DNA from 4 places in the Desulfosporosinus meridiei DSM 13257 genome. Region 1 is predicted to be linked to each of the others. Evidence: riboswitches for the same ligand, from Rfam matches in the RefSeq annotation. Region 1 holds a riboswitch; each other region holds the start of a gene.
The links. A riboswitch is a leader RNA that binds a small molecule or an ion and turns the genes downstream of it on or off. The one in region 1 is predicted to bind cobalamin.
Positions count from the first base shown of each region.

Region 1 (7,626 bases):
CATCTTACGTGCATATATATCCACCTGCAAAGCTTAAAAAGTTCCTCTTCATCGGGAATATCGCTATTCAGACTTAAGAATATTTTGATCTGACCGTCACAATGTTACTGGGTCTGACGGAACTGAAACCCTCCTTTTTAATATAAAAGTTGACTCCTTATTTTTGAGGAGTCAACCTTTTTATCTTTGCAGCTCGAAATTTTTCTTTATAACTTCAGAAGACGATCTGATATGTACCTTAAGTTGGAATCACGACCATCTGATTCTGTACCCGCTCCACACTTACCGGAACTCCATAAGCCTGAGAGATATTTGCTGCCGTCATCACTTCCGGGCCTCCGGCGGCAAAGACCTGGGTGTTCTGCAATAACAGAAACTTATCTGAGAAGCGTAAAGCCAGATTTAAATCGTGCATTACAGCAACTACCGCAATATTTTTTTCCTTAGCGGCAGTTTGAATGGTTCTCAACACTTCGATTTGATTCCTTAAATCCAAGTTGCTGGTAGGCTCATCTAATAACAGTACCTCAGGTTCTTGAGCCAAGGCCCTGGCAATAATCACCTTCTGCAGTTCCCCTCCGCTCAGTTCATCTAAGTAGCGAAGAGCATACTCTTCCAGTCCGGTTTTGGCCAATACCCCTTGGACCAAAGCCAAATCTGAGGCTGCGGCCTCCCACTTTATATGAGGCTTGCGGCCTAATAAGACTGCATCAAAGACAGTTTGCCGATTGCTCTCGTAGTGCTGGGAGACGTAGGCCATCTTTAGCGCTATAGCCAAGCGACTCAGCTTAGACACCTCTTGGTTGTCCAATAAGATACTGCCTTTTTGGGGCAGTAAAATTCTGTTCAAAGTCTTGAGCAGGGTGGATTTGCCTGCACCATTGTTCCCTAAAATGGAGAGAAACTCCCCTTTTTGCACAGAAAAGCCCACCTTATCCAGGATTATGCGGGAGCTGTAGCTAAATTCTACCCCGTTAACAGCTAAGATCATCGCAGTTTAGCCCCCCTCACCAGCAGATAAAGGAAAAGGGGTGCGCCGAGAAAAGAAGTTACTGCCCCTACAGGCAAAACCACAGGGGCGATGATCCTTCTGGCCAAAGTATCTGCTGCCAGCAGCAACAAGGCCCCCATAATTCCAGAGGCCGGTATCAGAAAGCGATTATCTCCGCCAATCAAGCGCTTCACCAGGTGGGGAGCCACGAGACCTATGAAGGCGATAATTCCTAAAAAGGACACGACGGTAGCTGTAATCAAAGAGGCAAAGAACATCCCCCACTGTCTCGTTTTCTCTACGTTGACGCCTAGACCCTTGGCAGTCTCTGCCCCACTGTCCAAGGCATTGTAATTCCAGCGGTTAAAGAGGAAAAAGATTAAGGATCCGCAGACCACACAGGTCATAATCCCTAACTCTCCCCAGGCGGCCCGCCCGATATCCCCGAAGGTCCAAAAAACCACCGCGGCCACATTGACATCATTAGTAAAATACTGCAGGAGCATGGTGGCCGCCGAAAAAAGAGATCCCAGGGCAACTCCGGCCAAGACCATTGATTCTGGTGACACTCCCTTATATTGAGCCAAAAACAGAATAATCAATGTCGTGAGCATTGCTGCTATAAAGGCAGAAATCGTGACAATATAGGGGTTATTTATGAGCAGGGCTCCACCGCCGGTACTTGGAGTACTGCCTGCTCCCAGACCTATGATGGCCAGAGCCGCCCCAAAGGCTGCGCCTTGTGCAATGCCCAGAGTACTGGGAGATGCTAAGGGATTTCTGAGGATTGTTTGCATCACAGAACCAGCAGTTGCCAAACCTATGCCGGCGACCATGGCTGACAGCACACGAGGCAGGCGGATTGACCAGATAATAATTTGAGACTGCCCCTCTGTTTGACCGAGTAAGGTTAATAAGACTTGCCAGGGGGAGAGCTCTGCTGAGCCGGCGCTGATGGCATAGAGAGCGAGGACTCCTGTCATAGCCGCCAGACTCAAGAAGATTAATTTTTTCTTCCAAGTATAGTTCAAATAATGGTTTGTAGTCCCGCTATCCAGTACACTTTCATTATGAACCAACTCTAATCACCTCTAAGTTACTCTAATCACTTTCCCAGTTCCAGCTTTTTAAATCCGCCTAAATCTTTGGCCATTTCTGCATACAGGGGCTTGCCCAGCAGGAACTGATAAATTTCATCACTTTTCTTAATCGGATCGATGTCTTTAAACTGTTCCGGAAAGATTACTTTTCCTGCGTAATAGGCGTCGGCAAATGCCGTGTCGATATTAGGGTTATAGTTGTTAAAGGGAATCAAATTATATACCCGGTCATTTTTCATGGCCTGCAAGGACTGGTAGAAAGCAGGGTTTTTCTGATAGTCTTCTGTAACCAGGGCATACCCCCCGGCATCAAGAAACAGAAAATCCGGATTCCAGCTGATGAGTTTTTCCTTATCGATCATAACGGTTCCGTTTTTGCCTGTTTCATCAGCAACATTTTTTGCCCCAATGTACTTAAATGGCGGGTATTGTGCTTGAGTGCTTTCAATCCCACGTGCTCCTTTCATGCTCACAGCACCTACATAAACTTTTGCTCTGTCCCCTTCGGCAAGACCTTTCGTCCGTTCTCCCAAATCATTTTCATTTTGTTTAAGATAAGCAACCACCTCTTGGGCCCGCTTCTCCCGGCCTATGATCGAACCGATTAAATTAAGAGAACGATATAGATTATCACCAAAGGTCGCTAAGTCCCCATAGCTTAAAGCGACTACGGGAATACCTGTTTTGGCTTGCAATTGATCAGCCTTTTCTTTATCGACAAGAGTACAGACAAAAATCACGTCCGGCTTGACACTAACCAAACTTTCCTCGTTGGGTGCAGTATCCGGTCCTCCCTGACCAATACTGGGCAGCTTCTTTAAGTCAGGATAAGCCATCATGTAGGATCTTCCCGGGTTTGATTTCTTCTCAACCTCTTCGATCCCAACCATCATGGCTGCTCCTTCGATATAAGTCACTAACCGTAATGCCCCCGGCCCGATGGCCACGACCCTTTGCGCCGGAACCGAAAACTCAACTTCCCTGCCGACTAGATCCGTAATCTTTTGTTTTTGAACCTGGGCTGTTGTGGGAACTGTGCCCCCTTCCTGCTTACTTTCAGTTCCTCCACATCCCGTTAAAAGTAATAAGGACATCATTAGAAGCAAGAATTGTACCGTCAGTTTTCTCATTAAATGCATCCTCTCCTTTAGTTTCATAAAAAATAAGACCACGAAGCTGACTTCCTAGGGAAGCCAGACCTCCATGGTCTTATTTTAAAAATATTTTGTTTATTGTTTCTACATTAAGCCAAAAATTCCTTTTCATTTTTTGACAAATAAATAATTTTCTTATGAAAATGTCTAAGAACATCTCAGGTAAGTGCTTTGCTTTGTCTGGATAATTCTTCGAGCTCGTCATCAATATCTATAAGCTTAATAAGCCACTGAGAGCGCTGTTCCCTTTCTGATATAAGTTTCCCTAAGATTTCCTCTCGGGCATTCTGTAGTACTTTCCGCCGCTTTTCTATCTCCAGAAGCTTATCTAAGTGACTCATTTATCGCCCTCCTAATGTAATAAAATACTCTTACTGCAAAAAAATAAGACCATAAAGGTGACTTCCTTTGAAGTCAGACCTCCATGGTCATATATTCACAATATTATTAGTTCTATAGAAATCAAGAAATTCCTGCCTTCTCAACAAAGTTGCAAGGATTCCTTAACCTGTTTAGAGAATATTGAAATCTATAACCTATGAAGCACAAGTGGAGATTATTTTCTATACGGGGTCTGGTGACTTGAGTAGTTGAGAGTTACTTTTTTAAAGGGGGGCACTTAGATGACAACTTCCTATCCTCTGGGTATTTTTTCCTGGTTCGGTTACGTACTTCCTTTTCCGGAACGACTTAGATTAATTAAGGAAGCCGGATTTGAGGCTACCTCTATCTGGTGGGAGGATGAGGACATCCCCTGGCCGATGAAGAAGGAGAGCATGCCTGAGTTGGTCAAAGATATGGGGCTTATCTTAGAAAACCTGCATGTACCTTATAATGAATCCAGCGAAATGTGGTCAGAGAACAAATCCCTGCGCTCGGGATTTATCCAAAGACATATCCGCTGGCTGGAGGATTGCGCAGACTACGAAATTCCCATGCTGGTAATGCATTTGACGGAGGGCCAGATCACGCCAAAGCCCAACGATTTTGGTGCCGAAAGCATGTTTGAACTCGTAAGGGTTGCTGAGAACCTGGGGGTGACCATCGCTATCGAAAACACCCGCCGCAATGATAATGTCCCCTATTTGCTTTCTAAAATTCCATCCGGCTCTTTGGGCTTTTGTTTTGATAGCTCTCATTACTTTCTAACGGATAAACCGGACTTCCATCTTCTTAAGAATTTTGGCCGACGACTTGTCACAACTCATCTGTCGGATAATGACGGTCTGGAGGATCGGCATTGGCTGCCTGAAGAGGGTATTATTGATTGGGCCCAAGTAGCCCGGCACTTTCCAACCGCTTATCGGGGATGCTTAACTTTGGAGGCCTATCCGACGGCGGAGGAGCGGGAAAGCCCACCCCAGTTATTTCTTAAAAAAGCTCTGCAAAGATTAAAAACTCTCCACAGTTTATTAGAGCGGGAAAGCTTGCCTAAATAGAGTTGCAGCTACTGATGATTTGATCAGGAAGTAATTGCTTGGCTCCTAAGGTCGCAGCTTTTTCCGGAAATGAACTTTTTCGTGCTTTTGTCTGAGTTGTCTGACCCAATTCCCTTTGTCTTCGTACATTTCTCCCCCCAAAGTCTTAATCATGCGTGTCCCATTCACCGTCTGGGCTTCCGGCACCCCGTAGAAAGAATTGGTTAACTGAGTAAGTATCGTAACCACTCGATTCTTCCTCACGATAAGCACGACTTGGTAACCTTCTCTGGTAGGGTCTGGCGCCAGATAATATTTGATGGATCTTTTCATTTTATTTAATATACAAGCTACCTCATTAGCTTCCTCAAAGGAGACCTCTCGCGCAGTTTGTAGCCACTCCTCCATAAAGCGATTCACCATGAGGGGGTCTAATCCCAGTCTAGAGACAGCTCCTTCTAAGCTATGCACTGTGGCCGTAATCATAGATAATCCTCCTCCCATCGGTATGAATGTCCCCTACTAGAGGTCAAGAAATTTGCGCTTAGAGTAACTTGAAAACCATAAAAAAGCAAAATCCCTCTACAGCTACCTGTAAAGGGATATGGTTACTCCACTAGCCGGATAATGTCACTGATTTTCCGGCGTAAACGGCACCTCCCCTATCTTCCGTAGGTTCCTGTGTAATCTGTAACGAGCAGGTCTCCTGGCTTAAGTTCATTGCAGCCCTATGTCTTCCCGGTTGCCCAGTGACATTGTATAAGGCCGCTCACTACTACAGTGGCGGGACCGCGTCAGCTTAACTGACTTCCCTGTCAATACTTTCTTTATAAAAGTACACTCGTTACATATTTAGTTTTTCGAGAGTATTTGACGAATAGACAAATTTAAGTTTCTAATCCAGAAGTCATCATCGTGTTCTGGGAATGTTTTGGAAATACTGTCCGAATCACGGATTAAATTTTTTCAATATTCCTACATTTCTACGTAGATTCTAAAATTCCTGCTCCCGAAAAAAATCTTGCAAATTTTTTTGTCAGTGGATTGAGTAAGTTCGTTGTTGATTCTTGATTATTCATTGTTCATTATTCATCAAGCCAAACTTGATCTTAATTCGTTCCAGCTTTTTGATCCAAGGCTTCGCCAAGATCACCAGAAAGATCAGGGTCGAAAGAGCGTGGGTAAAGTCAAACCAAAAGCTGGAGATATAGGCTGCTATGATAGCCTGATAGGTAATGGGCTTGATAAAACCGACGATATACCATATATTCATGACCCAGCCAAAGCCAAAGCCAGTGGCAAAACCAAAGACTGCTAAACTCAACCTGCTTTTCAGCCAGCCGGCATTTCTCAGCATACCGGCCACTAAGCCGATCATACCCCAGCAAAACATCTGCCAGGGCGTCCAGGGCCCTTGCCCGAAAAACAAATTGGAGGTAATAGCTGCTACGGCACCGGTTAAAAACCCGGCTTCCGGACCAAAGGTCAGGGCGGTAATGATCACAACAGCTGAGGTAGGTTTAAAATGAGGAATGGGAGCGAAAGCTACCCGGCCCAAAGCCGCAATCCCTGCCATCACAGCAATAACCACCAACTCCCTGGCTTCCGGTCTGCGTCTCTCAAAGCTTAGAAAAAAGGGAGCCATAGCCAAGATGATCAGGATCACGCTTAATAAGCCATAGTTCTTATCCCCCTGCAACGTCGAAAGAATTAAGGCGCAGGGTACTGTAAACATTATGGCCCAGCGGAGTATGTGGATGATTCGACTGCCCTTGTTCTTAGGCTCGACCTGGTTTAACATTGTTTCACATCCTGTCTTTTGCCAGCACCAGACTCTTCCTTCTCCAAGGGAGAGTCTGGTTCCGTTGCTCCGTTTTACTCTCCCAGCCAAGTTTGGCCTAAGTCTTTGCCTAAATCACAGGTATAGTTCCACTCAATTATATCCCCCGGTTTGAGCTTATATTCTCCGCAGCCATAATTAGGATATACTTTGTTGACACAATACATCCAGCCGCTCAGGGGCCCTCCGTCAAACTCATACAAATTATTGATTCCTTGGATATAGGGGGTTCCTTTCGACCCTTCATACTCCATGTGAATCTTATGTTGGCGTACTACCTGCTTCAAAACATCAAATACTACTTCCCCTTCTTTGAACTCCACCACAGTGGGGGCCAGAATAATCCCATCAGCAGGCACAACCTCCTGATATTTTTTATCCTGATGAAGTCCCTTATCAACGGCAGTTTGGCAATTAATTGAGAAGGTTACTATGTTTTTGGGGTTGGGATTGAGGTTAGGATCGGGACTAGGAGGGATAGGATTCACGTTTAAATCAGGGGCCGCCGGAGCAGGAGCCGGAACAGCAGCTAATCCATTTGTACCTGAACTTGAGCCGTTGGGGCTGGTTGAGCTGATAGCTATTGTTGGCTTACTTTCCTGATTAGTTGTGTCGGGCTGCGGTGGCTGACTCTGGGAAGGGCTGGCCCCCTGTGAATTCTGAGCATTCTCAGGAACTTGGCTGCTAGGTTCTTGTTGATCTGCGTTTTCCTCGCTAGGTTTAAGTTCACCTGTCTCTCGGCCTGAATCTGCAACCCCTGCAGTGTTCGCCCCTGCCGGCAGATCCCCAGTGGGTGTCTTAGCTCCACATCCGGTTAATAAAAGAGACATGAGTATAACCAGGATAAGTACAACTGACTTAGGTTTTCTCACATTTACTCCCTCCTTTTGTACGATAAAGCTAATTCCTGCGAAGGACATTGTCTTCGGGCTCGCTTACCAAATTTGCTAAAGCTATCATGGTGTGCCGCTTGGCAGTATCTGTTTCAAAGTCTGCAGGGTATTATCTGATACAACGGCTGCACCGCCTAAAACATAGGTCTCCTTGATGAGATTGTCAGCACTTCGAAGAAGCTGTTCCTGCCCATCTGTCAGACCATCCTCGCCGGAGGATGCACCTGCAG
Region 1 is NC_018515.1:617,167-624,792, reverse strand. Features, by position in the region: gene DESMER_RS02870 (ABC transporter ATP-binding protein) at 239-991, opposite strand; gene DESMER_RS02865 (FecCD family ABC transporter permease) at 988-2,070, opposite strand; gene DESMER_RS02860 (iron ABC transporter substrate-binding protein) at 2,097-3,221, opposite strand; gene DESMER_RS02855 (hypothetical protein) at 3,404-3,586, opposite strand; gene DESMER_RS02850 (sugar phosphate isomerase/epimerase family protein) at 3,869-4,684, shown strand; gene DESMER_RS02845 (hypothetical protein) at 4,730-5,149, opposite strand; cobalamin riboswitch at 5,343-5,523, opposite strand; gene DESMER_RS02840 (ECF transporter S component) at 5,739-6,464, opposite strand; gene DESMER_RS02835 (DUF4430 domain-containing protein) at 6,539-7,375, opposite strand; gene DESMER_RS02830 (cell wall-binding repeat-containing protein) at 7,460-7,626, opposite strand, start outside.

Region 2 (7,626 bases), 1.9 Mb from region 1:
CCGATATGGTAGCCCATAAACCCAATGGCCGCCGCAATGTCTTGATCGGTATGGAAGCTCTTTTGACGGTGTTTATCTTTGTATTTGCAGCCTATGTCATGTCCGGAAGAAATGATATGGTTGTCCAATCGGTTATTCTCTTTACTTCAGGTTTAATCTTTTTTGCTTTGCAAGCAGTTGCTCACGCCCTTACTTCAGAAATTGCCCCAGTTCATTTGCGGGGAGCTGCTTTTGGCATGCTGAATCTTGTCTCGGAAATTGGAGCGGTATTATCGCCAGTGATTTCGGGAGCAATTCGAGATAGTACAGGAAGTTGGGGAACTCCCTTAATTTTAGACGGGGTCTTAATGGGAATCAGCTGCATCATGATTATGGGAGTAAGTACAAAACTCGCGAGTAAAAAGGAGTAAATAAGGTCTATCCCGGTGTGTTGGTATCTGAATGAAAATAATTAAGCAAGAATAGGAGAATGCAACATGAAAAGTGACATCGAAATCGCCCAAGCAGCAGTAATGAAACCAATCCTGGAGATTGCCAAAAACCTTGACTTAAAAGATGATGAGGTAGAGTTATATGGCAAGTACAAAGCCAAAATTAATTTAAGTGTGTGGAATCGCTTAAAAGATAAGCCCGATGGCAAGCTCATCCTAGTTACCGCAATTAATCCAACCCCTGCCGGAGAAGGTAAAACGACAACCACTGTAGGATTAGGGCAAGCACTCTCCAAAATGGGCAAGAAGGCTATGATTGCGGTACGTGAACCATCTCTTGGTCCGTGTTTCGGTGTTAAAGGCGGAGCGGCGGGGGGCGGATATGCTCAAGTCGTGCCTATGGAAGATATAAATCTCCATTTCACAGGAGATTTTCATGCCATTACTTCAGCCCATAGTCTCTTAGCAGCCATGCTGGACAACAGTATTCAACAAGGAAATCCTTTAAATATTGATCCGCGACAAGTGGTTTTCCGACGTGTTGTGGATATGAATGACCGCGCCTTACGTAAAATTGTCATGGGCTTAGGGGGCAAGATGGAAGGAGTACCCCGTGAAAGTGGGTATGACATTACTGTAGCCTCGGAGGTCATGGCCATTCTTTGCTTAGCAAAGGACCTTATGGATCTCAAAGAACGATTTGGCAAGATTGTCGTTGCTTATACCTATGAAGGAGAACCTGTAACCGCTCATGATTTAGAAGCGGAAGGCGCCATGGCCCTTCTCATGAAGGACGCAATTAAACCAAATCTTGTCCAGACTTTAGAAAACACTCCTGTCTTTATTCATGGCGGACCATTTGCCAATATCGCCCACGGGTGTAACAGCATCATGGCCACAAAACTTGGTCTGAAACTGGCAGATTATCTGGTGACAGAAGCCGGTTTTGGAGCAGACCTAGGGGCAGAAAAGTTTTTTGATCTGAAATGCCGTTATGGTGGATTGAAACCTGAGGCTGTTGTCATTGTGGCAACTGTTCGGGCCTTAAAGATGAACGGCGGCCTGGCTAAAGATCAATTAGGTACAGAAGACTTGGGAGCCTTGGCACGGGGGGTAGTCAATCTGGAAAAACACATTGAAAACATGGCGAAATTCGGTGTACCGGCGGTTGTGGCTATCAATAGATTCCCAACGGATTCGGAAGCTGAACTAAACCTAGTTCGCGAAAGATGCCAGGAGTTAGGTGCAGAAGTTGCCCTTTCCGAAGTGTTTATGCGCGGTGGAGAAGGAGGCGTTGAGCTTGCTGAAACGGTCCTCTCCGTGCTCCAACGGGAAGAAGCTAAATTTAAGGTGCTCTATGAATTGGATTTGTCCATTGAAGAGAAAATCGAGAAAATAGCCAAAGATATTTATGGAGCAGATGGAGTTATCTTCGATAAAGCTGCTCAAGCTTCTATGAAGAAATATGTGGAGATGGGTTATGGTAATTTACCGATTTGCATGGCTAAGACTCAGTATTCTTTTACTGACGATCCCACTCGCTTAGGCAGACCGACAGGTTTTACCATCACAGTTCGGGAATTGCGTCTTTCCGCCGGTGCCGGGTTCCTGGTGGCAGTTACAGGTACGATTATGACCATGCCGGGATTACCAAAACGACCGGCTGCCACGAGAATGGATATTGATGCGGAGGGAACAATTACAGGGTTGTTCTAATCCTAGGTTCATTCCTGACTATAGATAGAAAGTGGAAAGACCGCGCGAATCCTTGGACACAAGGAATTCGGCGGTCTTTAAAATGTCCCTGCATAAAAACAATTAAAGAATAACTAAGGGAAAATAAGTGTACAATGACGCTAGGGTAATATCAGAAACATGAGTATTCCCCTACTACTGGAAGTTCGGAATAAGGAGATAGAGTTATGACATTTCAACCGATAGACTATGCTTTTTTTCAACAACCTACCCTTAACTTAGCTCCTGCTTTGTTGGGGAAATTGCTAGTGAAGGAAACAGAGTTTGGCACAGCGTCGGGATGGATTGTAGAAACTGAAGCCTACATTGGACCGGAAGATCGGGCGGCTCATAGTTATGGCAACCGAAGGACTAAAAGAACTGAAGTAATGTTTGGCCCACCTGGGTATGCCTATACTTATGTTATGCATACCCATTGTCTTATGAATGTAGTCAGTGGAGAAATCGGGCACCCGGAGGCGGTGTTAATCAGAGCCCTGGAGCCCTGTTCCGGATTTGATCTGATGTATCAACGCCGGGGAAACGTAAAAAAAGAACTGGAGTTAACCAATGGACCGGGAAAGTTAACCAAATCTCTAGGGATAGTTAAGGAAGATTACGGGAGAGGGATGTTTGAGTATCCACTGTTTATCGCAGAAGGAAAGGAAGTCGGGTCCATTGCCGTAGGTCCAAGAATAGGTATTAATAACAGCAGAGAAGCCGTACACTATCCCTGGCGTTTTTGGGTAGAGGGCAATCCCTTTGTATCTAGATAAGGGACAATAGCTGGAGAGGTCGGTGGATTTCTCTCAGTGCAGGCCCTTATGGTTGAATGGATTCAAGTTTGACAAGATCAGAGGGCCCTGATCTAAAAGGTATCTTGACATCCTCGGTTTTCTTAAGTATGATCATTAGTAAATAAACATAATTTTACAGGTGCCCAATGAGGGAGAATAGGGAACCGGGTGAAAGTCCCGGACGGACCCGCCACTGTAAAGGGGAGCTTTGGCCATGACCACTCTGTAAGGAGGAAGGAGGCAAGGAAGCTGTGAGCCTGAGTCAGGAGACCTGCCTGTAAAATACTTAGCATCGGCTTCGCGTATTAAGCCGGTTTAGGTGAGGATGATGGAAAAATCCGCGCTCTATTGAGTTGCGGGTTTTTTTGCTTTAAAAAATAGCCTAAGGTTATTAATTTCTAAGGAGGAGAGGAAGATGTACCCTTGGGAGTTGCATGATAAACCCCGAGATGAATGCGGGGTATTGGGATTTATGCACCGGAAAACAATGTGTCACTGAAAGCTTACTCTGGTCTCAACGCACTGCAGCAGCGGGGACAGGAAACCGGTTAAAAAGTGACTCTAAGTAAATATGATAACGTTCAGGTGCCCGCGAGGGAGAATAGGGAATCGGGTGTAAGTCCCGGACGGTCCCGCCACTGTAACCGGTAGTCCATCTCATAGCCACCGCTTGTTGTCCGATAGGCAAAGCAGGCGGGAAGGGAGACACGGACGTTACGCCGGAAGTCAGGAGACCTGCCTGAATTGTTGCCAGCTGTTCTTTATAAAGGCAGCAAGACGGGAACGGTGGAAATGTTCACATCTAATTAAGGTGTGGACTTTTTTATTTTAAAAAGGGAGGGTAGGCAAATAACGACTTATTAATAGGGGTTATTTTGAGCAATGAAAGGTTCAAAGGAGGATAATGATGAGTTTATTAACAAGGGCCTTGGAAGGAACAATTACTTCTGAAATGGAGCAGGTGGCAGCCCGGGAGAAAGTCTCCCCGGAATTTATCAGGCAGGGAGTTGCAGCAGGTGCAATTGTCATCCCCGGTAATATCAACCACAAAAATATTATGCCTGTAGGTATCGGCAAGGGGCTGAGGACAAAGGTTAGTGCCAGTATCGGTCTTTACGGCAGTGAAGCTTCCCTTGCTGAAGAAATCAGCAAGGTCAAAACAGCCTTGGCGGCAGGTACAGATGCTCTCATGGATCTGAGCGTCAGCGGGGATATTGATGCCATGCGCCTGGAAACCCTGAATTCTGCTTCCGTACCCGTTGGCACACTCCCTGTTTATCAGGCAATCGCTGAAGCTGGGAAAAAGTACGGTTCCACGGTGAAAATGACAGCAGAGGAAATGTTTGAGGTTATTGAACGGCATGCGGCAGATGGTGTTGACTTCTTGGCTTTACACTGTGCAACGACTATGGATGTTGTAGAACGAGCCAAGAGAGAAAGCCGCCTTGATCCTCTGGTAAGTTACGGAGGTGCTCATTTAATCGGTTGGATGATCGCCAATGAATGTGAAAATCCTCTTTATCAACAATATGACCGGGTCTTGGCAATTGCCCGGAAATATAATGTTACTCTCAGCCTGGCTGATGGGATGAGGCCGGGGTGTCTGGCTGATTCCCTGGATGGAGCCCAAGTTCAAGAATTGGTTATCTTGGGGGAACTGGTCAGACGGGCTAGGGCAGCGGGGGTCCAAATTATGATTAAAGGGCCCGGGCATATGCCTCTTGAGCATGTGAAGGCCACGGTTACATTGCAAAAGAGCCTTTGTCAGGGAGCCCCTTACTTTGTCTTCGGTCCATTGCTGACGGATATTGCCGCCGGTTACGACCATATTAATGCTGCAATAGGAGGAGCACTCAGTGCCTGGGCAGGGGCGGAATTTCTTTGTTATGTCACCCCGGCTGAACATATCGGCGTACCCAGTGCTGATCAGGTGCGGGAGGGAGTCATAGCCGCCCGGATCGCTGCCCATGTCGGCGACCTGGCCAAAGGGAGGAAAGAAGCCTGGCAATGGGATTTGGAAATGTCTCTGGCCCGCAAGCAACTGGACTGGAAAAGACAATTAGAACTGGCCATTGATCCGCCCAGAGCGGCAGAGATCAGGAAAACCCGCAACAACGGGGAATCTACGGCTTGCGCCATGTGCGGGAAGTATTGTGCAATGGAAATTGTCGCCAAGTATCTGAACACAACTAAGCATAGCTGTTAAGAAAGGAAAGGTGGTTAATATGACACAGGTTTTAAAAGCCCGGGCCGGGATCATTACCGAGGAAATGGAAGCTGTGGCGACTGATGAGAATCTTGAGGCGGAATTTATCCGGCAGGGAGTTGCCGAAGGGAGAATCGTCATTCCCAGAAACAAAAACCGCAAGGAATTTAAATACTGTGGGATCGGGGCAGGTTTGCGGATTAAGGTTAACGCCCTGATTGGCACCTCCAGCGATCGCGACGACATGGAAATGGAAGCCCGCAAGCTGGCCATTGCGGAAGAAGCCGGCTGCGACAGCTTTATGGATTTAAGTACGGGAAAAGACATCGACGGCATGAGGAAGCAGTCCTTGTCCCTGGCTCATGTAGCCATGGGGAGCACCATGATTTACCAGGCAGGGATCGAGGCCATTGAGAAATACGGCAGTGTTGTCAGTATGAGAGAGGAGGATATTTTCGAGGTAATTGAACGACAAGCGGCGGACGGGCTGGATTTTATGGCGATTCATTGTGCTCTGAATATGGACGTCATCAAAAGAATGCAAAACACCGGACGGGTAACGGACGTGGTTAGCCGGGGCGGTGCTTTCCTCACCGGTTGGATGCTGCACAATCAGAAAGAGAATCCCCTCTACGAAAAATTTGACCGGGTGCTGGAAATACTAAAGGCTTATGACGTTACCTTAAGCCTGGGGGATGCCATCCGACCCGGCAGTATTGCCGATTCCTTGGACGGTGCCCAGCTGCAGGGCATGATCATCCAGGGAGAACTTACCAGAAGAGCCCAGGAGGCCGGTGTTCAGGTCATGGTGGAAGGACCCGGGCATGTGCCCCTCAATCATGTGGAGGCAACCATGGAAGTGCAGAAAAGACTATGCAATAATGCCCCTTATTATATCCTGGGTACTTTGGCCACGGATGTAACGCCAGGTTATGATCACATCAGCGGAGCCATCGGCGGGGCGCTGATCGGAGCCTGCGGTGCGGATTTCCTCTGCTATCTGACTCCGGCCGAGCACTTGGGTCTGCCCACCGAGGAAGACGTCCGAACCGGGGTGATTACGACCCGAATGGCGGCTCATATTGCGGATATTGCCAAAGGCAATCAACAAGCCTGGGCCAGAGATCTGGAAATGGCTAAGGCCCGGGTTGCCCTGAACCTAAACAGGCAAATTAAAGCGGCTCTTTATCCTGAACAGTTGAAGGCTGCTGCGGCAGCTGCCGGTGATGATCGCGGTTGTGTGGTCTGCGGAACCGGCTGTGCCGCTCAGGTTGCGGCCGAATATTTTGAGATTAGGTAAGAGGCCGGGTATGATAAGAAAACCTTTAGCATTTCAAAAACCAACGTTGCCCAAAAATTAGGTATTCCTATCCTCGTCACATAACAATAATCTAAAGGATGTTGATTCCTTAGAACAACTGGTTTTATATAATAGTGATTATAAACTTCATGATATTATTCTAGATATTTTTCTAGTGGTTTTCAGTTTTTGGGGTTACTAGGGCAACCACAAAATGGTGCATCCCGAGAAGCAAGACGCCTAGTATCATGCCCCAGAGCCCGATGGGATAAAACACCGGCGCGACTTGTTGGCAACTCATCAGGACCATACTAACCATGCATAAAGACATGCCCCATACCTGGGGTTTTTCCATGTACAGCCCGGCATATTTAACGCAATGATCGTCATCTTTAGCCGGAAATTCGAACCAAACCCGGTTCCAGACGAGGGCGAAAAGTACGGCGATGGTCGCGCCCCAAGCCATGTACGCGGGAAACAGCTGTGCGGGCATGGGCAAGGGTAAAATAGCCGGAATGACAGCGGTGGCTGCCGCCGGAGGATGATCGGCATCAAAAACCTGCATCAGCAAGGCTGCGCAAAGCAACGCTAGACTAAGTTTAAGCGGAATAACCAAGTCTGTTCCCCCTGCCAGCAATTCTCCTGTCCAAACTCCCGCCAGCCCGCCCATCGCTGAGACAAAATGTCCGACGATGACTGGTTTGGGCCGAGCTACTCGCAAATACACGCAACTGGAATTGATGAAGCAGGTTGCCGCCAGAGGCGGAAAGAGCACTCCTATCCCCGTGACTTTGGACAGCATACCGATAATGGCAAGCGCTATGCCGGCACCTAGGGAGCCCCAGACGATGCGTGACAGCGAAATGACTCCCGGACGGTAAACGTCCCTCGCAAATTCTCTTCGACAAATGGATCTTACTCTTATCTGTACTGAATTGAATTTCTTAGGCACTTAGGCAATCTCCTCTCTATGCAAAGCTTTTGGTTCAACTGCAAGTACGTGGTGGACACGACAAAGCTCTGTGTCACCACGTACTTAATTAATGACTCTTGCCGCAGTACACTGTGAGGCAAGTTGCGTGTTTCAACCGGCATGTCCTGTGCAACGCGACCTCCCTAGGCTTTGAATTGGGAGGGCTAAACGTCCCAGGTAAGCTT
Region 2 is NC_018515.1:3,612,094-3,619,719, reverse strand. Features, by position in the region: gene DESMER_RS16710 (MFS transporter) at 1-410, shown strand, start outside; gene DESMER_RS16705 (formate--tetrahydrofolate ligase) at 477-2,147, shown strand; gene DESMER_RS16700 (DNA-3-methyladenine glycosylase) at 2,354-2,941, shown strand; cobalamin riboswitch at 3,083-3,255, shown strand; cobalamin riboswitch at 3,530-3,719, shown strand; gene thiC (phosphomethylpyrimidine synthase ThiC) at 3,870-5,168, shown strand; gene bzaB (B12 lower ligand biosynthesis ThiC-like protein BzaB) at 5,188-6,468, shown strand; gene DESMER_RS16685 (HPP family protein) at 6,641-7,420, opposite strand; gene DESMER_RS16680 (anaerobic carbon-monoxide dehydrogenase catalytic subunit) at 7,606-7,626, opposite strand, start outside.
Region 2: another riboswitch for cobalamin. It lies ahead of thiC (phosphomethylpyrimidine synthase ThiC); the one in region 1 lies ahead of DESMER_RS02845 (hypothetical protein).

Region 3 (7,626 bases), 1.7 Mb from region 1:
ATTATTCAATCCAAGATGAAAGAAAACAACCTTAGCAATATACAGGCTACCGTTGTTCAGCCCCGTGATGTAATAAAGCTTGGAGTTTTCCGAATTGAGTTTATTCGTGTAAATCACAGCATACCGGATTCGGTTTCGATTGCTATCCATTCCCCATTAGGAACTGTTGTTGTGACAGGAGATTTTAAGCTGGATCATACCCCTGTGTCAGGTGAGATACTAGACATTCATAAATTTTCAGAGCTGGGGGACAAGGGAGTTCTATGCTTACTGTCTGACAGTACTAATGTTGAAAGAGCTGGATTTACTCCATCTGAAAGTCATGTCGGAGAAATGATTGATGAAGCCTTCCGGAATGCCAAAGATCGTGTTATTTTAGCTAGCTTTGCATCGAACGTTTATCGACTCCAACAAGCGATTACTGCTGCTGTAAACACAAACCGAAAAGTAGCAGTGGTGGGAAGAAGCATGGTTAATATTGTTGGAATTGCTGAAGAACTAGGGTATCTGGATATCCCGGAAGGAACCCTAATTGATATTGATGAGATTATTGGCTTACCGGGGAATCAGGCTTGTATTTTAACAACAGGAAGCCAAGGAGAGCCGATGTCTGCTTTGACTCGAATGGCTAACCATGATCATCGGCATGTCGCGATTCAACCCGGGGATACTGTAATCATTTCAGCGAGCCCTATTCCGGGTAACGAGAAATCAGTTGCTAAGACTGTTGACCAATTGTTCAAACTGGGTGCTAATGTGATTTACGAATCGGCTGAAGGTATGCATGTCTCGGGTCATGCAAGCCAAGAAGAGCAGAAACTAATGCTGAGCATGGTTCGCCCGCAGTATTTTATGCCTGTGCACGGAGAGTATCGCATGTTAATCAAACATGCCCAATTAGCAGAACAGCTGGGCATTCCCAGAGAAAATATTTTCATTACTGAAAACGGCGGCGTAGTTGAATTTACTCGGCATGGGGCGGCATTAGGCAGCAAAGTCATGGCTGGTAAAGTCTTAATCGACGGGTTGGGTATCGGAGATGTGGGGAATATTGTATTGCGAGATCGCAAACAGCTTTCCCAAGACGGTATTCTTATTGTCGTCATGACTATAAGTCGTGCCAGCGGCGCTATAGTATCGGGACCCGATGTTGTAACCCGTGGATTTGTGTATGTTCGGGAGTCCGAAACCATGTTAGATGAAGCCAAACAAAAAGTTAAACAAACCATGGCTCGTTGCAGGGAAAACAGGGTTACTGAATGGGCTGTCTTCAAGAACCAGATTAGAGATACTTTAAGTAAGCATTTCTACGAAAAAACTCGCCGCAGACCTGTGATCTTGCCAATTATTCAAGAAGTAGAATAGGTAGCAAGTTGACAAAGTCTTTTTAAATCTTACTTGACGTTAAAGATCATTCGTGTTAAATTTATAATAATCAAATATTTCGAGCAAATGATTTTTCTTTGCTGAAAAATCAAAAAACAGGGAAGCCGGTGTGATTCCGGCGCGGTCCCGCCACTGTAACGGGGAGTTCTTTGCCATATCCACTGAGGAAACTTGGGAAGGAGGCATAGAACGAGGAACCTTAGCCAGGAGACCTGATTGCTTGAATGCTTTAACTCACGATGGATGGGTGGCAGGGATTTTGTTAATTCAGCCCTCCATTCTTGGGGGGCTTTGATTATTTTTATCGTACATATAGTTTCTCGAGGGAAACTACCTGCAGGTTAGTGTCTTGTTCAAGCGGGATCTGCTTTCAAACATGCGAATGCGACTTGAAAGCGGAAGAGAACGCACCGTCCGAGATAACCGTTACTTTACTGTCTATCAGAGAGAGTAAAGTAAGGTTGTCTCTTTATTTTTTTAGTTGAGGAGGGGTGAAGATATCAGAAGACCTTGTTTTTGATTTATTAGAAACTACAGAGAGTTTTTACGTTTTAACGTGAAAAGGAGTGTTAAAACTATGAGTATACGAAAAACAAAGCATATTGGGTTGTTGGTAGCTTATGTTATGTCGATATATATGCTTTTCCCTAATAATGTCTATGCGATGCACATCATGGAAGGGTTTTTACCCTTTAATTGGGCGGCTTTCTGGTGGATAGTTATGATTCCCTTTGTTCTTGCCGGTGTACGATCCATCAAAAAAACAGTTACACTCTATCCTAATTTGAAGATGCTGCTTGGGATGGCAGGAGCCTTTGCTTTTGTTTTGTCTGCCTTGAAGATTCCATCTGTTACTGGCAGCTGCTCTCATCCCACGGGTGTAGGCTTAGGCGCTATTTTATTTGGGCCCGCAGCAATGTCAGTCTTAGGGATGATCGTCTTAATTTTTCAGGCGCTATTATTAGCACATGGAGGAATAACTACATTAGGAGCAAACACCTTTTCCATGGGAATTGTTGGTCCGTTTGTCTCCTACGGCATTTACAGAGGTTTAAAAAGGCTTGGTGCACCCCAATGGTTGTCAATTTTTATGGCTGCAACTTTAGGTGATTTGATGACCTATATTACTACTTCAATTCAGTTGGGGTTAGCTTTTCCTGCAGCTTCAGGTGTCTCTGCCTCGATACTTAAGTTTATGAGCATTTTTGCCTTCACTCAGATTCCCTTGGCGATAAGTGAAGGACTACTCACAGTTATGGTGTTTAATATTCTCATGGCATATAGTCAAAAAGAGTTACAGGTTCTAAGTGCATTCACTGGCAACGCCATATCTTCTATGAAACGGAAACGGGGGGTAAAAGAGGCATGAAACTCTTCACCAAAAACATGGTAATTCTTCTGTTTGTTGTGTTATTGGCCGTTCTTCCCTTATATATAGCGAGAGGTTCAGAGTTTGGTGGTGCAGACGGTCTGGCTTCAGATGCAATTATGGAACTTAATGCTGATTACACTCCTTGGTTTGAGTCTATATGGGAGCCACCTAGCGGTGAGATTGAATCCTTATTGTTTGCCTTGCAGGCAGCAATAGGTAGTGGATTTGTCTTTTATTATCTAGGGTACTCGAAGGGTAAACAGATGGCTAATAAGAGGGATCAAGCGTGATAGCTATAGATTCATACGCTTATAACAACAAACTAGCAACTATTCATCCTTTAGAAAAGTCACTTTTTGCAATTCTTACGATGATTATTTGTCTTATGTCTGAAACAATGCTTACCCCTCTATTAGTATTGGCTTTAATGTCAGGAGGAATTATACTAAAAGCAGGCATCCCAACTCGACTTTTAGCAAAGCTTTTAGCAATTCCTCTTTCTTTTCTCTTAATTAGCGTTTTGACTATTGCATTTTCCCTCTCTACCGATCCTTCTGGATACTGGTTTGCTCACACATTTACTAGCATAACTATTGGGATCCGTTATCCTGATTTAATCACAGCTATTAATCTCTTTCTAAGATCACTAGGAGCAGTGTCCTGTCTTTACTTTTTGGCACTAACGACTCCACTGACCGAGCTTATTACATTACTCCACAAAATGAAAGTACCCGATATCATTACCGAATTAATGGTGCTTATTTATCGCTTTATCTTTGTATTTCTCGATACTGCGACTACCATTCGTCGTGCGCAGCTTTCCCGGTCTGGATATGTATCCACTAAGAGTTCATTCCGCTCGATGAGCAGGCTGTTTTCGGCACTGTTAGGCAAAGTCTTTGTAAAATCTCAAGACCTTTATAACGCTATGGCTGCTCGTTGTTACACTGGGGAGATTAAAGTCCTTACAAAGAAACATCCAGTAAACGTTAAAAACTATTTTCTTATAGTTGGGATTGAAATCCCTTTAGTTTTATTGAATTTGCTTTGGAGGTAATTTGATGTCAGAGCTTATCCTTGAGGCGGTTGATTTAGAGTATTGTTATCCTGATGGCACAAGTGCCTTGCGCAAAGTAAATTTAGAAGTTCGAAAGGGAGAAAAATTAGCTATTCTGGGCTCCAATGGAGCTGGAAAATCCACTTTATTTATGCATTTTAACGGAATCTATACTCCTAGAGCGGGTTCTATCAAGTTTCAGGGACAGCCTATATCTTATAAAAAGAAGGCTTTAATTGAATTGCGCAAGAAAGTTGGAATTGTCTTTCAAGACCCAGATAGTCAGTTGTTTTCGGCAAGTGTATTTCAGGACATCTCCTTTGGCCCGCTTAATCTGGGACTTTCCGAAGAGGAAGTAACAAAAAGAGTCAGACAGGCCTTGATAGATACTGAAACCACAGACCTTGAAGGGAAGCCGACCCACTTGTTAAGTTATGGACAGAAAAAGCGGGTTTCCATCGCAGGAGTATTAGCAATGGAACCGGAAATAATTATTTTTGACGAACCAACTGCAGGGATGGATCCTCGTCATTCTTTAGAGTTTATACAACTTCTGAATAAACTAAGTTCTGAAGGCAAGACCATTGTATTATCAACACATGACGTGGATTTAGCCTACAGTTGGTCAGATAGGTTAGCGATAATGTATCGTGGTGAAATCTTAGCTCATGGATTTCCCGGGGAACTGTTAACTCGCCCGGAGATAGTAAAGCGTGCTGATCTAACAATTCCTTGGCTGATAGAGACACACAGTGAATTAGTCAAAAAGGGATGGTTGCCTCCCTCTACCCCCTTACCGAAAACTAAGGAGGATTTGTTTCAGAATATCCCGCTTAAGAAGGAGCAGCAAAGCGCGTAAAGTTTAGTACAGCTTCATGGAGGTTACAATGATCTTACTTTTGGGAGAAACAGCTGCAGCCCGTGAAATTAGTGAATGTCTTAACAGCAGAAGGCTGGAGTTAATGAGAATGCAAATGTGGAGCGAAAAGGCATGTTTGCATTTGCCATCTTTAATTATTGATGCAAGTCCTCCATCCAGCACTCTAAAGTTTACGTCATTACGCAATTGGTGTGAACAAAGAGGGGTTCCATATCTTCGTTTAGAAAGACCCGAGACAATTATCCCTGTTAGTCCGCTAATTTATTCAGTGGCTAACTGGGAAGATGCGCTATTACAATTGGAGCAGCGGGTTAGTTCTTTGTATCAAGACAATGGTCGTCTTGTTACAATCTTTGTAACGACGGGAAGTCACCAATTAGAAAGTATAGTGAGAAGTCCATTTGCCCGATTTGCCCGAATAGTTGTAAGAGTTTTGCCGGAGGGACGGTTAGTTCAGAAATGTCAGGACATGGGCATACCTCCAAGAAATATTGTGGCAATGCAAGGGCAATTTTCTAAAGAGGTTAATAGAGTGTTTTTCAAATTTTATAATGCTGATATTATTCTGACTAGAGATAGTGGATCAGCGGGTGGTACGGATACGAAAATATCTGCAGCCTTAGAGCTGGGTTTAGAAATAGTTTTGATAAAGAGAAGCACTGCTAATTTGGGATTAACAGTATATAGTGTTCATGAGTTACTAGATTGGGTAGATGCCAATGTTGTAAGAGCTACTTAACGGTGCCACTCTTAAAAGTACCCCAAAACATTCTTAACGATAATAGACCCGAAAGACAGGGCGCTTCGATCCAACAGGAGTGCTAATTTTAGGTGTTTACAGTAAACTAAGCGTTCTTCCTTCACTGGCAAGTGGAGGAAGAACGCTTTACGAGTTTTAGGATAGCCATTCATGCCGCTTTACTAAGGCGGTACCATAGAGGATAAAAATAGGCCCTTAGGGTCAGGCGGCTTCGTCCACATCCTGCGAGAAGGGTAATCCGTGCGAAGACAGCGTCTTCGTGTCACTCAGCATCCCGAGACTGGCCCGGGGACTATTTTAGGAGTCCTATTAAAATTCTCTTTTCGAATAGAAAAGGAGAGAAAGTAGAATTGAAGCAGTCAGAATTAAGAACATTAGAAACAACAAATAAATGGCAATTTGCCAATCAGCTTGAGTTTGCAGCCAATAGGCAACTTTGGCTATAACGTTAGATGGGGGATAGTCTCCTTGAAGTCCGTACCCAATTAGAGCGATGGTAGAGAAGAAGAAACCTAAAAAGAGAACGGTGGCTATCATATTGGAACGAAGATACCCAAGTTTAAAGTAAATCGGAAAGTATATAGAAATCATACCTATTATTGCGACAAAGGCTCCTATTAATTCTTCTAAGGTGAGATTACGAATTGTGATAGGAATTCCAGTCACTGATAATACGCCTTTTGTTAAGAGGATATCTACAAGTTCGGCCCGCATTAGTGGATCCAGGCCAGCTGTTGGTTCATCCATGATTAGGAGCTCAGCATTATGTGAAAGCGCTGCGACTAAGGAAAATTTCATTTTCATTCCCTTTGAGAGTTCTTTTATCCTTTGTTTTGGGTTAAGGTCAAAATCCTTTAAAAGCCTGTTAAAAGTTGTCTGTTCCTAGTTTGTGTAGAAGGAGGAGAGAAATTTACCCATTTTTTGTACGGTTAACTCGTCGTGATAATGATTTTCATCATAGACGAAGGCCAGACGATTTTTGATGGTAAGTTCATACGTTCCAGATTGTCTAATCCAAATACCTTAATTTGTCCGCTGTCTTTATTTAATAAATTTAAGATTAGTTTAATGGTTGTACTTTTTCCAGAACCGTTAGGGCCTATAAACCCCATAATGTAGCCACGTGGTAATTTCCTTGATGAAACAAAGCAATGTGGTCACAAAGATTCAGAGCAAGCCGTTAACCCGATTAAGGCGACGACTTGCTCTGCTTTTACTAAGGTTTTCCCAAATAGATTTTAACTTTAGAATTTAGATTAAGGTTTAATGGCTTTAATGTTATAATCGATTTTCTCTAGATTAAATTTGGCGTAACAATAATCACCTTCAGGTAAGTGCCAAATGCCTTCCCCATAGGTTGGGAGTTTAGATCCATTGACTTCTTTGTAATCTTTGATAGGGGTTGACCATTGTGCTTTTTGGTAGGTCTTCACAATGGTCATGTATCGATCTTCTGTGACGAAGTTTGTCAACGCACCGTCAGGATTGAAGAAGAGAATTGCGGATACTTTACGTCCCTTATCATTAAAGATAGCTTTTGCTGTCAAGGAATCAATACTTTCCCATTGAATTCTAGGATCAATTAGCGTAGCTGGTACCCATAAACACATATCATTTAATAAAGTAACTTGTTCACCTATGTCCATTTCCGGGCCTGAAGCATCAGCGACGGTAAAGACGCCTCCCAGTTTGATCAACATATTCCCTTTGCTTTGCTTATAGGAATCTAAACCTAAAATCGGTATTCTATACATTTTTGCTTGTATATAAAACATTCTTGTTAGGTTATCCATAAAGTTATATTGTTCGGTATTAATCTTCAGCCAATCCTTTTTGGGGTCTATCTTCATTTGCCCTGTAAAGGTAATTCTGAAATTATATACTTTTTCCTTACCGATTACACCAACATAGTTCAGGTATCTCTGAACAGGCAATGGTAAATGATTAACGTCATTTTCCGATACTAATGTAGTTTCAAATTCAATTCCATGACTTAAGTCTTCCTCGACCTTTGATTTATAGGCTTTTTTTAGGTCTTGAGATTTATAAAGAAGGAGGGCGAAAATCAGAAGTGCTAAGAAAATGAGAACTATAATTATGTTGTTCTTTTGCATTAACTTATACCTTTCTTTTAAAGTATAGGATTTTTTGGAGCGAGGATCCCATTAATC
Region 3 is NC_018515.1:3,795,558-3,803,183, reverse strand. Features, by position in the region: gene DESMER_RS17510 (ribonuclease J) at 1-1,365, shown strand, start outside; cobalamin riboswitch at 1,434-1,620, shown strand; gene DESMER_RS17500 (energy-coupling factor ABC transporter permease) at 1,964-2,755, shown strand; gene DESMER_RS17495 (energy-coupling factor ABC transporter substrate-binding protein) at 2,752-3,048, shown strand; gene cbiQ (cobalt ECF transporter T component CbiQ) at 3,045-3,815, shown strand; gene DESMER_RS17485 (energy-coupling factor ABC transporter ATP-binding protein) at 3,820-4,674, shown strand; gene DESMER_RS17480 (precorrin-6A/cobalt-precorrin-6A reductase) at 4,703-5,434, shown strand; gene DESMER_RS24155 (ABC-2 transporter permease) at 5,765-6,169, opposite strand; partial or broken gene DESMER_RS24790 (ATP-binding cassette domain-containing protein) at 6,143-6,588, opposite strand; gene DESMER_RS17465 (DUF6544 family protein) at 6,712-7,569, opposite strand.
Region 3: another riboswitch for cobalamin. It lies ahead of DESMER_RS17500 (energy-coupling factor ABC transporter permease); the one in region 1 lies ahead of DESMER_RS02845 (hypothetical protein).

Region 4 (7,626 bases), 1.8 Mb from region 1:
GAGCGGGAATTGGCTGATCTCTTTTCAGTCAGTCGTACAACCGCTATAAATGCTTATCGTAAGTTGGAGCAAATGGGATTGGTCTGGACAAAAGTCGGCAGCGGAACTTATGTAGCCCAAACCCTTAATGTTGAGTCTTCATCTGAAGTTCCCTGGCCCCAACTGTTTACTGCCTATCCTCAAAATCCCTTAGCGTCAATTCTGAGGGATTTAGTCTCTACTCCTGCCCCAGGAACTATATCTCTCGCGGCAGGTATGGCTGATCCTGCTCTTTATCCTTTGGACATCTTTACCGAGTTATTTAACCGGAATATTGCAACTGCTAATCTTGCTGATTTTGGACATATCCCTACAGAAGGATATACCCCTTTGAGAAAAGCAATTGCGGCAATGTTGAGTGAAAAGGGCATCTCGACTTCGACAGAGAACATCCTAACTCTCTCCGGGTCCCAACAGGGATTATACTTGCTTAGCAAAGTGTTGTTAGAACCGGGTGACTACGTTGTCATGGAAGGGCCAACCTTCATCGGGGCAATACAAGTGTTTCAGGCCGCAGGGGCCAGAGTTTTAAGTCTACCCTGTTCGGGGAAATTATCATTAGAGCTGTTGGAGGACTTTATAGTTCGCTATCGGCCAAAATTGTTTTATAGTATACCGACCTATCAAAATCCCACCGGAAGGGTTATGCCGGCGCAGGAGCGCCAAGATCTGATAAACTTGGCCAAACGTCATCGGCTTGTTATCGTGGAAGATGATCCCTATAGTGATCTGTATTATGACCAAAAGCCCCCTCAGTCTCTTAAAGCTTTAGATTCTTACGGAGGAGTTGTTTATTTAGGGACATTCTCCAAAATTCTCTTCCCCGGCTTACGCACCGGCTATCTGGCAGGCCCGCCTGTTTTGATTAACCGCCTTGCCTTGGAAAAACAGTATATAGACCTCCATTCCAACAACATTGCCCAATGGTTGGTGACGATGTTTTTAAATGAAGGAAAGTTGGCTCCGCATCTGGAAACTGTGCGCAGGGAATATAAAAAACGCCGAAATGCAATGACTAAAGCTCTCCAGCGTTTGTGTGCCAACGATCTTGAATTCACTGTACCCGAAGGTGGATGTTATTTTTGGTGTAAGTTAAAACAAGCGGGCACTTCCCAGCGACTCCTCCATGAAGCAGCCAAGAACCGAATTTCTTTTGTGCCAGGAGAAGCATTCTATACAATGCCCACTCAGGATAAGGAACTTCGCCTTTGTTTTACCGCGCATAATGAAGCGGTTTTACTGGAAAGCGTCCAGCGCTTGGCCAAATCCTTAACCCAAATAACAAAAAAGAATCAAGACAATGATGTATCACCAAGTTCAGTATGGCCGATTATTTAACCTATAGAAATCTATTGTGCATAAATTACAGAATTATGCTGTATCCATCAGCAACAAGATGGGTTAAATACAGAGTGATTTATGTAACTTTTATTGACAAACTAATCAAATTATTCTATCATAAGTCTAATAGAATACATTATTGAATAGGTGCCCGCAAGGGATAATAGGGAACCAGGTTAATAATCCTGGACGGACCCACCACTGTAAGTAGATGTTGAAAATGTACATTTGCCACTGGGTAACTGGGAAGGCGTACATTCTAGTCTATAAGTCAGGAAACCTGCCTATGAAATATTGCAAAAGGACAAAGGTAAAGTTCTAGCTTATTAAGCTGGGACTTTTTTTAATTCAAACTTTAGGAGATGTCATGGAAACGATTGCTAAGATTAAAATTGAAAAACTAGTCTTTCCGCATGAAGAAAAACCAGCACTAAAAAACATCGATTTTGAGATTGTTAGGGGAGATTTCATCGTCATTACCGGAGGAGTAGCTTCTGGAAAATCCATTTTACTACATACTATAACAGGCGCAATCCCTCACTATCATGACGCGGACTTAACGGGAAAAGTCACAATCATGGGGCAAGATATTAAGAATATTCCTCTTAATAGAATGTCGAATTATGTGGGATACATGATGCAGGAGCCCCAAAATCAAATTATTAGTTTGGATGTCTACGAGGATATTGCATTTGGCCTCGGCAATCTGGAAATCCCCTTAGAGCAAATGGATCAGAGGGTTAAAACCGCCTTGCAACTTGTCGGTTTAACGGGCTATGAAAGCCGACAAACGGCTGCTCTTTCAGGTGGTCAAGCCCAACGAGTCGTTCTGGCTGGTGTTTTAGCCCTCAATGCCCCTATTCTAATTCTAGACCAGCCGACGGCTGAACTTGATCCACAAGGCCGCAATGACCTTTATAAGCGGTTAGGTCAGTTGAATAAAACTCAGAATTTAACCATTGTTTTAGTCATGGATCGAATTGAAGAAGTCCTCAACTATGCCAACAGAGTCCTCTATATTCGAGCAGGTGAAATTGTTAAAGAGTATTTACCAGAAGCATACTACATGGAGCAAATGAAGCATCGAAGAGGAAGGATAAAACACCTCTCCTCCTCCAACAAGGATCAAAGTAGGCCCAATGAAATTATTGCAAAAATTTCGAATGTCACCTACCTATACAAAAACAATTTACTAGGTTGTGAAGATATTAATTTAGAAATCTATAAGGGCGATTTTTTATCAGTTATTGGTTTAAATGGTTCCGGAAAATCGACCTTGGCTAAGCTGATTATCGGTCTACTGAAGCCCTCAAAAGGCGAAATTAAAGTGTTTGACCAGCCTTTGAATAAAGGGAAACTGGCAGAGATCCGTTCCCAGGTGGGATTTCTGTTTCAAAACCCTGACTATCAGATCTTTGCAAGCACCGTAGAAGAAGAAGTTGGATTTTCTCTGAAGTTAAGGGGGGAACAAAATGAAGTAATCGGACAAAAGATTGATGAGTCTCTCAAGTTTGTGGGACTACTGGATTATAAGAATATACACCCTCATCGCTTAAGCCGTGGTCAGCGCCAGCTTTTAGCATTGGCCTCCATCCTCGTCAGTGATCCAGAGTTCATTATTGCCGACGAACCAACTTCAGGTCTTGACGAAAACCAAGGGTATATGATCATGGACAAACTCCGTCACTTATCAAAAAATGGTCACACAATCCTACTTATATCCCACGACTTGACCATGGCAAAAGACTATTCCAACAGGCTAGTCGCCCTGCATAAAAATCGTATTCAACTTGATATATCGAGAAGAGATCTCGATCAACATCTTGATACACTTAAAGCCATTGGTTTGAATTTTCATAACCCTATTTCTTTCAGGGAGGTGGAAGATGGGTCTCTCCAAGCTTGATCCCAGAACTAAGCTGGCCTGGTATGTTCTGATGATCAATTTTTCACTGATTAGTGGGACTGCTGTTCAGTTAAGTATTGTTTTATTAGTGGAGGTTATGGCCTCGCTAGTCTGGATGGGTTCCTTAAAGCGGTATAAAGCCATGATTGTGATTTTATTGCTTTTAGGACTTCAGATATTGGTCGTACAGCTGATCTTCTGCCGAGAAGGCGTTCTAATCTACCAATGGGGCATTCTGAAAATATACAGTCAAGCCCTGCCACTAGCAATCACCGGTATACTCAAGGCTAGCATTATTGTTTTGGCAAGTATGCATTTTTTCACATCTTCCTCACCCCAAGAGTTTACCTTGATGCTGATAAAATTTAAGATCCCTTACCGATTTGCTATGTTGGTAGGACTGAGTGCCCGATTCCTTCCACTCATGAAAGCTGAATATATATCAATAATTGATAGCCAACGTGCTCGGGGTCTCAAAATGGAAAGTGCATGGGACAATCTCAAAGGTATTTTTCCAACCTTTCTGCCATTTTTATACCGCTCAGTTCGACGCGCCACTGAAACTGCCTTGGCCATGGAGTTAAGAGGCTACGGACGAACTAAAACCCGCACGTTTACCTCAAGTCTGGAGCTTAAAACCTACGATGTTATTTTAATTTCTGGGATGTTAATAGTAATAATCGTCAGCCTGACAAGCAAGATATCATTAATATAATTTAGAATAATTTTAGGGGGAGAATAAAATGAATGAAAAGTTACAAATGAATGAAAAATTAATCAGAACTGACACAAAGGCACTTGTAGGCTCAGTCATCATAGGAATCGTCATGTTGATCATGATGCAGGTTACAGGACGTATTGACGCAATATTGGATCCAACCCTCTTACTACTTAATGGCACCTGCTGGGCATTCTTTACAGGTCTGATTGTCTTAATGTACAAACAACCGGCGGGTATTATCGCTGGAGTAGTGGAAGCAGTAGTAGCCATGGCAACGGGCTATTCGCCCCTGGGCTTTTTCTTCCTATTCGCCAATGTTATCGGATCCGTTGTCTACACATTAATTTCGGGAAGATTATCCATGGATAAATTAGGCCACCACATATTGGCAATGCTCGGGACTGCTGTTTCCGGCAACCTTTGCGTTATGGTAGGATTAATCTATGTCTTTCATCTTGACTGGAAGATTGCACTTTTATCCTCCTGCCTAACCGCCTGCGTTGGAACGATTGCTGCAGGCATCCTGACAAAGAGTGTCTATGGCTCCTTACAAAAATCTGCATTGCTTTAAAATGTGGTTTCCTATATGAGGAGTAAGCTCCCTACGTTACAGTTGTATTTTTTTAGGGTGTATAGTAAAATGAAAAAATCAACTAGAGATTGGAGATGGAAAGATGCGTAATTTTTCTTGCTAAATACAAGCATAATATGGACAGTCGCAAAACGGCTTGTTTTGTTGTGCTTAGGCAAGAAAGTTACTAATTCTTTTCACTCAAAGGATACATCCTTACCATATCCCTGATAGGGGTCTGGCTTAGCTGTGTATTTAAGAGCTGTAAGAAGTGCTTTCTTGCAGTTCTTATTTTTTCGCACAGGAGGACAAAATTATGTCATTAATAAATGTAACAAATCTGACTTTTGCTTATGATGGGAGCTACGATAACATTTTTGAAAATGTGAGCTTTCAAATAGACACGGATTGGAAACTAGGGTTTACCGGAAGAAATGGCAGAGGTAAGACCACATTTCTTAAGTTGTTGCTTGGAGACTATGAATACAGAGGTAAAATATCGGCACATGTCAGCTTTGCATATTTTCCTTTTCATGTTGAAAACAAGGGAATAAATACCCTTGAAGTAATCAGTGACATTTTTCCCGACTACCTGCACTGGAAACTGATGCGGGAGCTTTCATTGCTTGAAGTTTCAGAGGAGGTTTTATATCGTCCTTTTGCGTCCTTATCCCTGGGTGAACAAACGAAGGTGTTGCTTGCTACTTTGTTTCTCAAGGAGAATAATTTTCTATTGATTGATGAGCCTACTAATCACCTGGATATGACTGCCAGAAAACTTGTCAGCGACTACCTCAAGACAAAAAGTGGCTTTATACTGGTATCTCACGACAGGGCATTCCTGGATAACTGTGTTGACCATATTCTCTCAATTAATAAGACGAATATCGAAATTCAAAAAGGTAACTTTTCAAGCTGGTGGAACAATAAAAAGAGGCAGGATAGTTTTGAACTTGCCGAAAATGAAAAGCTTAAAAAAGATATTAATCGCTTATCGAATTCGGCCAAACGAACGAACAACTGGTCACTGGAAGTGGAAAAGACTAAAAATGGCACAACAAATTCCGGGTCAAAGCTGGATAAGGGTTACGTTGGTCATAAGGCTGCTAAAATGATGAAACGCTCCAAGTCAATCGAAAGCAGGCAGCAATCAGCCATTGATGAAAAGTCTAAACTCCTTAAAAATATTGAAGAAGCGGATAGTTTGAAGATTTCTCAACTTGCTTATCATAAGAATAAACTTGTCGAACTTGAAGCGGTTTCAATTTCTTATGGAGAAACAATGATTTGTAACAATATAAGCTTTACGATCGAGCAAGGTGACCGAATAGCCCTGATCGGTAAAAATGGCTCGGGAAAATCAAGTATTCTTAAGCTTATTTGTGGCGAGGCTATAAACTATACAGGCACCTTTAGGAAAGGGAGTCAGCTTAAAATATCCTCAGTTTCACAGGATACTTCCCATCTACAGGGTAATTTGACAGACTATGCCAAAGATAACGCCATTAATGAAAGCCTTTTTAAATCCATTTTGAGAAAGCTGGCCTTTTCCAGAATTCAATTTGAAAAGGATATGTCAACGTTTAGCGGCGGTCAAAAGAAAAAAGTGCTGATTGCCAAAAGCCTCTGTGAACAAGCACATTTATATATATGGGATGAACCCCTCAACTTTATAGATGTAATTTCTCGTATACAGATCGAAGAACTGTTGCTTGAATACCAACCGACTATTTTGTTTGTGGAGCACGATAAGACATTTAGCGGGAATATCGCGACAAAGATTGTAACTATCTGATTCCCTACTATATCTATGTCACTGGGAAATTTTTCTTATATAGACACCCTTGGCAAGTTTCTGACTTGTCAAGGGTGTTTTAAGTATCAACGACAGTCTTAAGAATAGGTCTGAGATATCTTCTAAATAAGCCTAATCGTTGTCAATGCTATATGAAAAAGGTATAGTGTTGTCAAGTAAATATAACAGCAAATATATCAATTTAAAATAATGATAAGCATTAAGAAGACGGCAATTCGAACGGATGTAGGCACGCTAATATTATTGAGGTCATTAAAAATGTTAGAAAGGTAAAGGTATTATGGCGATAAAGAAAGTATGCATTATTGGCTTAGGGGCATTAGGGATTTTATATGGCCATCATTTGACTAAAAGAATGCCCAAAGGAGATTTGAGAATTATTGCTGATCAAGAAAGAATCCGACGTTATCAAAGCGATTCTGTTTTTTGCAATGGTGAGCGCTGCGAGTTCAATTATCTAGCCCCTGAAGACGTAGAAGAACCAGCGGATCTTATTATTTTTGCAGTTAAATACAGTGGACTTAATGATGCTATTAAAGCAGTCAAGAATCAGGTAGGGGAACATACCATCATTTTATCCGCACTGAATGGAATCACAAGTGAACGGATTATTGGACAGACTTATGGAATAGACAAAATACTCTATTGTGTAGCACAAGGGATGGATGCTGTTAAAGTTGGGAATCGAGCAACTTATGATCATATGGGGATGCTGGTTTTTGGTGAGCAAGAACCAGGGTTTATCTCAGAGCGGGTTCGGGAAGTTGCACGCTTTTTTGAAAGCATGGCTGTCCCTTTTGAAGCAGTTACGGATATGAATAAGCGAATCTGGGGTAAATTCATGCTCAATGTAGGTGTGAACCAAACAGTTGCCGTCTATGAGAGCAATTATGGGGAAATTCAAAAAGAAGGAGCGGCTAGAGATACAATGATTGCAGCGATGAGGGAGGTCATGGTTCTGTCAGAAAAGGAAGGTACTAATCTGACTGAGCTGGATTTAAAGTATTGGCTGAATGTTTTAGATCCGCTGTGCCCGGAAGGCAAACCTTCAATGCGCCAAGATATGGAGGCTAAACGTTTCAGCGAGGTAGATTTATTCTCCGGGGCAGTATTAGAATTGGGAAAAAAATATGGTGTTTCCACACCTGTCAATGAAGAACTCTATCGGCGGATTAAAGAGAAAGAAGCTCAATACCATCTCTTGGCTTAATCATTCGTGAATTTGGCTTTCT
Region 4 is NC_018515.1:3,680,516-3,688,141, reverse strand. Features, by position in the region: gene pdxR (MocR-like pyridoxine biosynthesis transcription factor PdxR) at 1-1,377, shown strand, start outside; cobalamin riboswitch at 1,509-1,682, shown strand; gene DESMER_RS17015 (ABC transporter ATP-binding protein) at 1,748-3,286, shown strand; gene DESMER_RS17010 (energy-coupling factor transporter transmembrane component T family protein) at 3,267-4,001, shown strand; gene DESMER_RS17005 (hypothetical protein) at 4,048-4,578, shown strand; gene DESMER_RS17000 (Lsa family ABC-F type ribosomal protection protein) at 4,895-6,373, shown strand; gene DESMER_RS16995 (ketopantoate reductase family protein) at 6,675-7,604, shown strand; gene DESMER_RS16990 (DUF2812 domain-containing protein) at 7,605-7,626, opposite strand, start outside.
Region 4: another riboswitch for cobalamin. It lies ahead of DESMER_RS17015 (ABC transporter ATP-binding protein); the one in region 1 lies ahead of DESMER_RS02845 (hypothetical protein).